Regions from separate parts of the Aliiglaciecola sp. genome, predicted to be linked through region 1. Evidence: predicted binding sites of a transcription regulator. Region 1 holds the regulator's gene; the other holds the start of a gene.
What was found. Region 1 encodes sigma-54, which starts transcription at its own class of promoters, with help from an activator protein. Its sites were predicted from a motif close to GTTGGCACGNNNNTNGNNT; they were not measured.

Region 1 (4,617 bases):
TTATTTACTCAACTTTAGTGAAAGTGAGCTATTCGTTTTCGTGAAACTTTTCTACAATAAGCTTTTCGATAGCTGCAAGTGCTTGCTCAGCGTCGATTCCTTCGCTTATTACGTTGACTTCTTTGCCTTGGGAGCTTTCTAACATCATTAGACCCAATACACTATTAGCTGACGCCGTTTTTTCCCCTTGGACTAAAGTAACTATGGCATCAAATTGATTGGCAACTTTAACTAATTCTGTCGCTGCTCGTGCATGTAAGCCAAGTTTATTAACTATAACTATTTGCTTTTCAAAGCGATTCATCGGTTTAATTCTCGGTGTCTAATTTGCACATCTGGGTGAGAGGCTGAGAATGTTTTTGCTAATGACTCAGCAACATAAACTGAGCGATGTTGTCCACCGGTACAGCCAATTGCAACTGTTACGTAACTTCGGTTATTTCTTTCTAGATGGGGAAGCCAAGTTGATATAAGGTTTTGAATTTGCCAAATAAATTTAGTCACTATGGGTTGTGAACCTAAAAATATTTCAACTGGTGAATCTAATCCACTTAGGTGTTTTAAGTCCGGCTCCCAGTGAGGGTTAGGCAAAAATCGCGCATCAAAAACATAGTCAGCATCTTTAGGTATGCCATATTTAAATCCAAAAGATTCAAATACTAAAACCAGTCTTGAGCTTTTCTTTCCTAGGATGCGCTCACGAACTAACTCTGCTAATTGATGAACCGAAAGCTTGTCAGTATCTAAATATAAATCAGCACGTTCTGCTATCGGAGCTAAAAGTTGACCTTCAGCCTGAATGGCATCGGAAAGCGATTTGTTTTGACGTGATAACGGGTGTAATCGACGAGTTTCGCTGAAGCGCTTAATTAGCATGTCATCACTGGCATCTAAATAAACAATGGTCATATCCCAGTTGGCAGGCAGGTAATCGAGGATTTCCACCAATTCACCAGACACTTTGGGAAGATTTCTTACATCAATACTTACCGCAACTTGGTCATACTCATCCATAACTGTATGAGTAAGGGTAGGCAGAAGGTTAACGGGGATATTATCAACACAATAATAGCCTAAATCTTCTAATGAGCGCAGTGCAATTGATTTTCCTGAACCGGAACGACCACTTATAATAATCAGCTTCATGCAACAATCGCCTCGTATAACTGTCCGTTGTCTTCAGCACAGCGAATGCGTTTAAGAACCTCTTTGTCACTTAACTTTGTGGCTATAGTGGCTAAGGTTTGCAGGTGTCCAGCGGCTTTATCTTCTGGTACTAAAATAGCGAAAAATATATCTACTGGACAATTATCGACTGCGTCAAAATTGATGGACGGATCACTGGTAATTAATATTGCGACTACGTCTTTTAACCCAGCTAATCTACCGTGGGGCAGCGCAATACCATTGCCGATTCCTGTACTACCCATTTTTTCGCGACTGACTAAACTATTCAAAATGGTAGTTTGATCAATACCGTCAATCTTTTCTGCCGCTATTAGGCTGATAGTTTCAAGAATTCGTTTTTTGCTTGTCCCCTGAACTGCACAACTTGTGCAGTCAGAGGAAAGGATGTCTTTAATTTCCATTAAATAATCTAATATATGTTAATGACGTTTAATCTTTTCCTTGTGCTTGATCACCTGTCGATCAAGCTTATCTATTAATCCGTCAATGGCTGCGTACATATCGTTATGTTCTGAGGTTGCAAAAACTTCGCCTCCGCTAAGATGAACTGTCGCTTCAGCTTTTTGATTAAGCTTTTCGACATTGAGAATGACATGGACATTGTTGATGTGATCAAAATGCCTTTCTAACTTTGTAAATTTAGTGTCTACATAATCTCGCAATGAATCTGTAATTTCTACATGATGGCCAGTAAGGTTAATTTGCATATTAGCGTATTCCTTCTGTTAACGAGCCTACAGCAGGCTCTTGCGTTGGTTAGACGGTGGGATCGATAAAGACTCCCGGTATTTTGCTATTGTTCTACGGGCAACCTGTATACCTTGGTCAGCCAATAGATCAGCAATCTTACTATCGCTAAGTGGCTTAGTTGGAAGCTCTGCAGCGACAAGTTTTTTAATTAGTGCGCGAATTGCCGTTGAAGAACACTCTCCGCCAGAGTCTGTGGCAACATGGCTGGAGAAAAAGTACTTCAGTTCGTAAATTCCTCTTGGTGTATGCATATATTTTTGTGTAGTAACACGGGAAATAGTTGATTCATGCATATCCACCATTTCTGCGACATCATTTAACACCATTGGTTTCATCATTTCCGGACCATGCTCGAAAAATCCGACTTGTTGCTGAACAATACAATTGGCTACTTTGAGCAATGTATCGTTTCGGCTTTCAAGGCTTTTAATAAACCACTTGGCTTCTTGCATATGTGAACGAATGAACTGACTGTCGCTGGTATTTTTAGCATTGCGGCTCATAGCTGCATATTGCTGATTAACATTTAGCTTAGGCAAACTGTCGGGATTTAACTCTACTTGCCAGCGGCCATTCTTTTTCATTACAGAAACATCAGGAATCACGTATTCGGATTCACCAATTATTAGGGCGCTGCCTGGGCGAGGGTTTAATGTTTGCAACAAACGCATTGCTTCGCGTAATTCGTCTTCTTTTAAACGAGTTTTGCGCATTAACGTGCGGTAATCTTTGCTACCTAAAAGGTCTGCATATTCACTAATTAATAATTTAGCTTCATTTAACCAAGGTGTATCTGGGGCAAATTGATTCATTTGTACCATCAAACACTCTTGAGGATTTCGAGAGCCAGAACCGATAGGATCGAACATTTGAATGCGTTTTAGAACACACTCAACTTCATCCAGTTCAACCTCTTCGTGATCGAGACTCGCGAGCACTTCTTCAGTACTAATGGTTAAATATCCAGATTCATCGATTGAGTCGATGATGGCAATGGCAATAGCGGTATCTACTTCGGAAAAGGGGGTTAAGCGCATTTGCCATAACAAATGATCTTGTATATTTTCGCTGGTTTCACCTTGGAAAATTTGATCATCATCACCACCGCTGCCACCACTAATTGATGCGGGTGCTGAAGATGCACTGATATATTCATCCCAAGTGCTATCTATGGGTAATTCGTCCGGAATATCTGCTTTTTCTAATGCCTCGTTTGTATCCATTGAGTCAGAACTGGCGGATACGGTTTCTTCCGTGAATTTATCATTACTATCTGCTAATGCGGAATCTCCTGTGGGGATGTCCGAACCATCCTCTACTTCTAAAAGCGGGTTGGATTCTAAAGCTTCTTGTATTTCCTGTTGTAAATCCAGCGTTGACAACTGCAATAGACGGATAGCCTGTTGCAATTGAGGCGTCATTGTTAGTTGCTGGCTGAATTTTAATTGTAACGAGGGTTTCATTTAGTTTTTATATTCTTACTTGTTTAGCCACAAAGCTTTGGTTAAAAACAACATACCTGTACTATAGCTTGAATTGCTCGCCAAGGTATACATCTCTGACTTGTTGATTATTTAAAACTTCTTCTGCAGTTCCAGAAGCTATCAATTCACCATGACTCACAATATACGCTTTTTCACACACGTCTAGGGTTTCACGTACATTATGGTCAGTTATTAATACTCCAATACCTCTATCGCGCAGGTGTTGAATTATTTTTTTTATATCATTTACAGAAATTGGATCGACACCTGCAAAAGGTTCATCTAATAAAATAAATTCGGGTGCGGCGGCCAAGGCCCGTGCTATTTCGACTCTTCTGCGTTCTCCGCCAGATAAACTCATTCCTAGGCTATTACGGATATGATTTATATTAAACTCGTCGAGTAATGCATCTGCTTGTTCTTCTCGTTGATCTGAGCTCAATTCTTTTCGGGTTTGTAGAATTGCCATGATATTTTGGTAAACAGTTAGTTTACGAAATATAGACGATTCTTGAGGAAGATACCCAATTCCTTTTCTAGCTCGAATGTGCATAGGCTGTAAAGTTAATGCTGTTTGATCAATATAAATATCGCCCTTATCTAAAGGTACAAGCCCTACAATCATATAAAAAGTCGTTGTTTTGCCTGCACCATTGGGGCCCAACAAACCAACAATCTGCCCTGTAGACACTTCTAAACTAACATCTCGAACTACTTGTCGAGATTTGTATGATTTAGCTAGGTTAGTCGCTTTTAACGTTGCCATTAAGGTTGCTCGTCCTGCTGCTTGTCAGTGCCTTGATGTTCTATATCATTCGATTTTTCGTCTGCATCTTCTTCCTGACGTTTACGGATACTCTCAGGTTGAAAAATAGCGGTTACTCCGCCCTCTGCATTACTGTTGCTTTCAGCTATTAATTGTTCCAATTCCATATTGAATTGGATGGATTCACCTTTAACAAGGCTGCTATCCTGATTCAATTCAGCTGAGCCATTTAGTGTTAATGTTCGATTGGAAACTTCGTATTTTATTTCATTAGCCGCAGCGCTGATCTTACTTCCGTCATCAAGGGTTTGGCTATACTTTGCCGGTTTACCTCGGGCAATAAATACTTCTTTACCTTCACCCAAGCCGGCGATGACTTCAACTTCATCGGCTAAAATTTCAAGGGAGCCTTGGGTAATTTTTACGTCT
Region 2 (4,617 bases), on a different contig from region 1:
GTTTGCGATACCACAACCCCATAAATAACAAGGTGATACTCAAACCAATGGCTAATGCCATGATCCCGTTGTTCACATTGTCTTGCCCCAGAGAGGCCTGAATTGTCCGTTGTTGGACTATTGTGATTGGAGCATCCAGTGAACCTGCACGTAACAATAGAGCCAGTTCAGCAGCTTCATCATGGCTGTCTAGATTAGTAATGCTGAAGCGATTTCCTAGCTGGGCTTGAATCGTAGCAACGTTGATCACCCTACTGCTTTTCACCATCTCATCGGCTGCATTGCGGTGATATTCAGAAAACACTACCACCATAGGGTTGCCAATATTGTTTTTGGAAAATGCTGACATCTTTTCGCCACCTACGGAATCCAATGACAGATTGACCAATGCTATTCCCATTTCGTCACGCCCCGAGTTCGCATTCTCAATGCTTGAGCCGGTGAATATTGGTTTCGACGCGACCCGCAATCGACGACCACTGTCATCTTTAAAGGTTTTGGCACCTATTTCACCGTCTTTTGCCATTGCGTAAAAATCTAACGAAGCTGTTGCACCGATAATACGCTTCGCCTGTTCGGGATCTTTCACCCCTGGTAACTCTACGCGAATTCGGTTGGCCCCTTGTCGCTGAGTCACAGCCTCAGTGATCCCTAACTCTTCAATACGACCTCGTAAGGTCGTCAACGCTTGAGCCATAATTTGTTGGTGAAATTCGTTGATACTTTGCTCGGAAAACGTCAAACGACCGTTATTCTCGTCAATTTTGGTATAGGCAATTCCGGGTAAATAGTCTTGGACTTTTTGTACAAGGGTTTTCACATCACTTGTTTGCTGAGTGAGGAAGCGCAGGTTAAGACCATTTGCAGTGGAGGTGTCACCATTCGCTTCAGACAGCTTTACGCTCATTCCCCTAAAACCTTGTTGGCGAATGATGTGCATAGCTTCGTCTTTTGCACTTTCGTAGTGTTCTTGATCTGCTTTTGGCGTGTCGACTTCCAATACAAACAGGACACCCCCGCTAAGATCTAGCCCCAACTTGATTGGGGACATGCCGAGTTCATTAAGCCAATTTGGCGCTGCAGATTGAATGCCTAAACGGACTTCGTAGTTGTCACCTAAGTCAGCCTTCAGTTTTTGTTGGGCAATGGAAAGTGCTTCATCATCACCTTGTATAACAATTTTACTGTCAGTATCGCCACTGATAATTTGTTTAACTTGAATGTTTTCCTGTTGCATTAACTGGCGCAAGGTTTGCGGTGCAGGAAGTGATTGAGTTGGATTGCTGCTACTAATCAGTAACGCATTGTTGTTTCCATATAAAGTTGGGATGGCATTTAATCCCAAAATAAGCACAGTGACGATAATCACGATTAACTGCCAAGTATGCTTGGGTTTCGTTGTTGTTTTACGCATGTTCGTTCTCTTTTTTAGCAAATAACCCATTGCTTAGGGCAATGGTTAGATGGAGTGCGCAAGCGATTAATAGGCTAACGCAACATAAATAAGGGTATGCAGATACCCATTAAAAAGTACACTGAGTGCAGTGCGAGAACGTGTTAACTTAGGTAGGTAATGGTGCCAGAATACAGTGTATTTCCGTCTTTCCAGCCACTTAATTTGCAGTGGTTATTTGCTGCATCAGGGCGCAAAAACCATGGAGTATCAACACTGCTGACGGGCGCTGCTAAGAAGTGTTGACGACCTAAGATTTCAGGCAAAAATTCATAGGCTAGAACAAAAATGGGTTCGTTTTGAATGGGTGAGCTAAATGCACTGTAGGCTGAACGCTCAAAGGGAGGCCAGCGTATATCGCGATTTATCTTAAAAAATTCAGAAGGAGATTTAGATTTAAAATGGTCCTTATTACTCTCTTTACGAGTAGTCCCTTTGCGCTTTTTTAATCCTGCTTTTTGTTCACTAAGAATATAATCAGCAGACAAAATTTGGGTAAATTGAGATAAGGTGAGTTGATTTTGTGCATTGTCGAGTTGACCAGCATGAACGTCGACACTTAATGGGATGTGGGGAGAATTTAGCGGATTATCAACAGAGCGGGCAGGGGCACTCATTGCTATACAAACCGCAATAAACCAACTAAAGAGCAAAGCGCGCCAAGACCACATAAATCTAATCTAACTACCTGTAATGACTTGATAAGGTTAATAAGGGTGAAGTGGAAAAATGCAAGGGCTAGAACAAAAAAACAACAAACAAATAGAGTGCCAAGCCCGATAATAGCAAAGCTATCATCGAGCAGACTTAACTGCTCGATGATTATTGTGTCAAATTAGAGGTGTGGCACTAAAGTTAGAGGTTGGGCACTAATTGAACCGCACCTTCCACTACTTTCATATTCAATGGCACTTTACTTAACAAAGCAACAGTTGGATCTGTCATATCCAACTTATAAACCGGTGTGGTCGCCAAAAATGTATTAATAAGTGCCATTACTTGGTCATTCAATACATTCAAATTACCTTTATAATTACCTGCTTCAACCGTTGAATCGATCAGTTTAAGGTTTCGCAAATACACTGCTTTTTTGTCACTATCATAAAAAGGACTACCTTCAACCTGCAACATTAAGCGCACGGGGTATTTAAAAGCAAAGGCATTTATCTCTGCACCAGAATCGACTCCAAGGGCAATCACATCTCTGTTGTCTGGTCCGATATCAACGTTTAAGTCATTGATATTTAATTCTACTGGGACACCCATAACAGTGGCTTTTTGGCTTAAATTAGGTAACTGCTGACTCAGCAGGGACTGTACTTGTGCGTTAGTAAATGAAAAAACAGATAGACCTTGAGTAGTGGCACACCCGGTTAAAAATAGTGCGCCGATAAAGAATAATATTTTCATGAGAAACCTTTTGCTGATTCGATAACAAATAAATGATTTAAGACTCACTGCTATAACATTTACTGTACATTTATGGTTTAACGGCATTGTACGACCTAGCAAAAGGGATTGCTATCGGTCTATCGACAACCATAATTAAAATGTCAAAATGACTAATACATGAAGTTTCACCTTATAGGGTAATAAGAGTATTGAAAAGAATAGGCTTAGGTATAGTTAAAAAATACAGAAACTAGAGAGAAAAAGGTTACTCAATTTGATTTACCCCAAGGGGAATCATTGCCACTTGATGATCATTGTCTATTATACTTAAGTATATGTTTAATTTGACTATTTTTGTCAGGATTATTTACGATCGCGTTTCCCCTTATTTAGATACTTTGTTTTTTCTGTTAAAAATCAATAATTTAACTTATTGGCATGGGGTTTGCTTTGTATTTGATAGTTGATGTTAATGATCATTTTTTGAGGTATAAAATAATGAATAAATTTTTATGTTTAGTTGCTTTACTTTTTACTGGTGCTGCCAATGCCACTATTATTTCAGGTGACTTTCGCAATGAAGCTGATCTTCCATACTGTTGTAGCACCCAAGGTCCTTTAGTTTATGAAAATCTCAATGCCTCTGTTGGCGCTGGTAACGAATTAGACAGTAGTAACTTGTTAAGTAATGACAGTGGCTGGTCTGGAGGTTTAGTTCTAGTTGACTTAGACCCAACAACAAACATAGTTACCCTTAACTCACAAGATGACTTAGATTTTGAAATTTTCACTGCCTCTATAAGTAATATCGTCTTTGACGCTGCTGAAACGATTACGGGTTTGTCATGGATTTCAGGTAACATAACTGATATCGCTATTGATGAAGTACTCTCGTTCACCGCAAATAGCATCCAAATTGGCTATGATGGTTTAGGTAGCGACATTTTTAACTTTAATCTCACACAAGCTCAGTTCCAAATCGAAACTCAAACCGACTCTGTAGCTGTTCCAGCGCCAGCTTCAATTCTTTTACTAAGCCTAGGCATACTAGCTTTAGTAGGTAGAAAAAAAGCTAACGCTTAATTCGTCATTTTCAGATATCAAAAAGTCTCGATAAAATCGGGGCTTTTTTTTGGGTAACAGCCCTGACTACCCAGTAACTAAATTGCTTTTTCTACTAGAATTTACTAGGCGACTTGAATAGTAATTTTAAAGCATTAGAGACACTTTTTTGTCGTCTGACATTATTAAATAAAACTCTCCACGGTGTGAATACCACATCAAAAAAGGAAACCTTATATTCTCGCTCAGTGACACCATAACGTGGCGCTTCGCCATTACTACTTACAAAGGTTCCGAAGATTTTATCCCAAACAATAAGCACCCCAGCATAGTTTTTATCAACATATTGAGGATTACTTGCATGATGCAAGCAATGGTGAGTAGGGGTGTTAAATACTTTACCAAGTATTTTGAATTCGGGTCCAAGTTCAGTATGCACAAAAAATTGGAATGCCAAATTCAATGCGACTATTGTCAGCATTAGCTCCGGAGTGTACCCCAAAATAATCATCGGTAGCCAAAATACCCACATGCCAACAACAGGGTAAAATAGACTTTGCCGCATAGCGGTAGAAAAATTCATATTGTTGGAACTGTGGTGCACAACATGCGCTGCCCATAACCAATTGCATTGATGACTAGCACGATGAAACCAATAATATAAAAAGTCTTGTAAAATGATGGCTATAAATAGCGTGAAAACGCTGAGT

Region 2: the regulator sigma-54 is predicted to act here: its motif matches at 3,278-3,296, upstream of ABJV04_RS03465 (PEP-CTERM sorting domain-containing protein).

The regions. Positions count from the first base shown of each region.
Region 1 is NZ_JBDWYG010000037.1:52,874-57,490, reverse strand. It holds gene ABJV04_RS08875 (HPr family phosphocarrier protein) at 29-304, opposite strand; gene rapZ (RNase adapter RapZ) at 301-1,146, opposite strand; gene ABJV04_RS08865 (PTS sugar transporter subunit IIA) at 1,143-1,589, opposite strand; gene hpf (ribosome hibernation promoting factor) at 1,608-1,895, opposite strand; gene ABJV04_RS08855 (RNA polymerase factor sigma-54) at 1,923-3,401, opposite strand; gene lptB (LPS export ABC transporter ATP-binding protein) at 3,463-4,188, opposite strand; gene lptA (lipopolysaccharide transport periplasmic protein LptA) at 4,188-4,617, opposite strand, start outside.
Region 2 is NZ_JBDWYG010000017.1:116,709-121,325, forward strand. It holds gene secD (protein translocase subunit SecD) at 1-1,414, opposite strand, end outside; gene ABJV04_RS03455 (hypothetical protein) at 1,558-2,124, opposite strand; gene ABJV04_RS03460 (DUF1439 domain-containing protein) at 2,309-2,863, opposite strand; gene ABJV04_RS03465 (PEP-CTERM sorting domain-containing protein) at 3,344-3,928, shown strand; gene ABJV04_RS03470 (sterol desaturase family protein) at 4,023-4,617, opposite strand, start outside.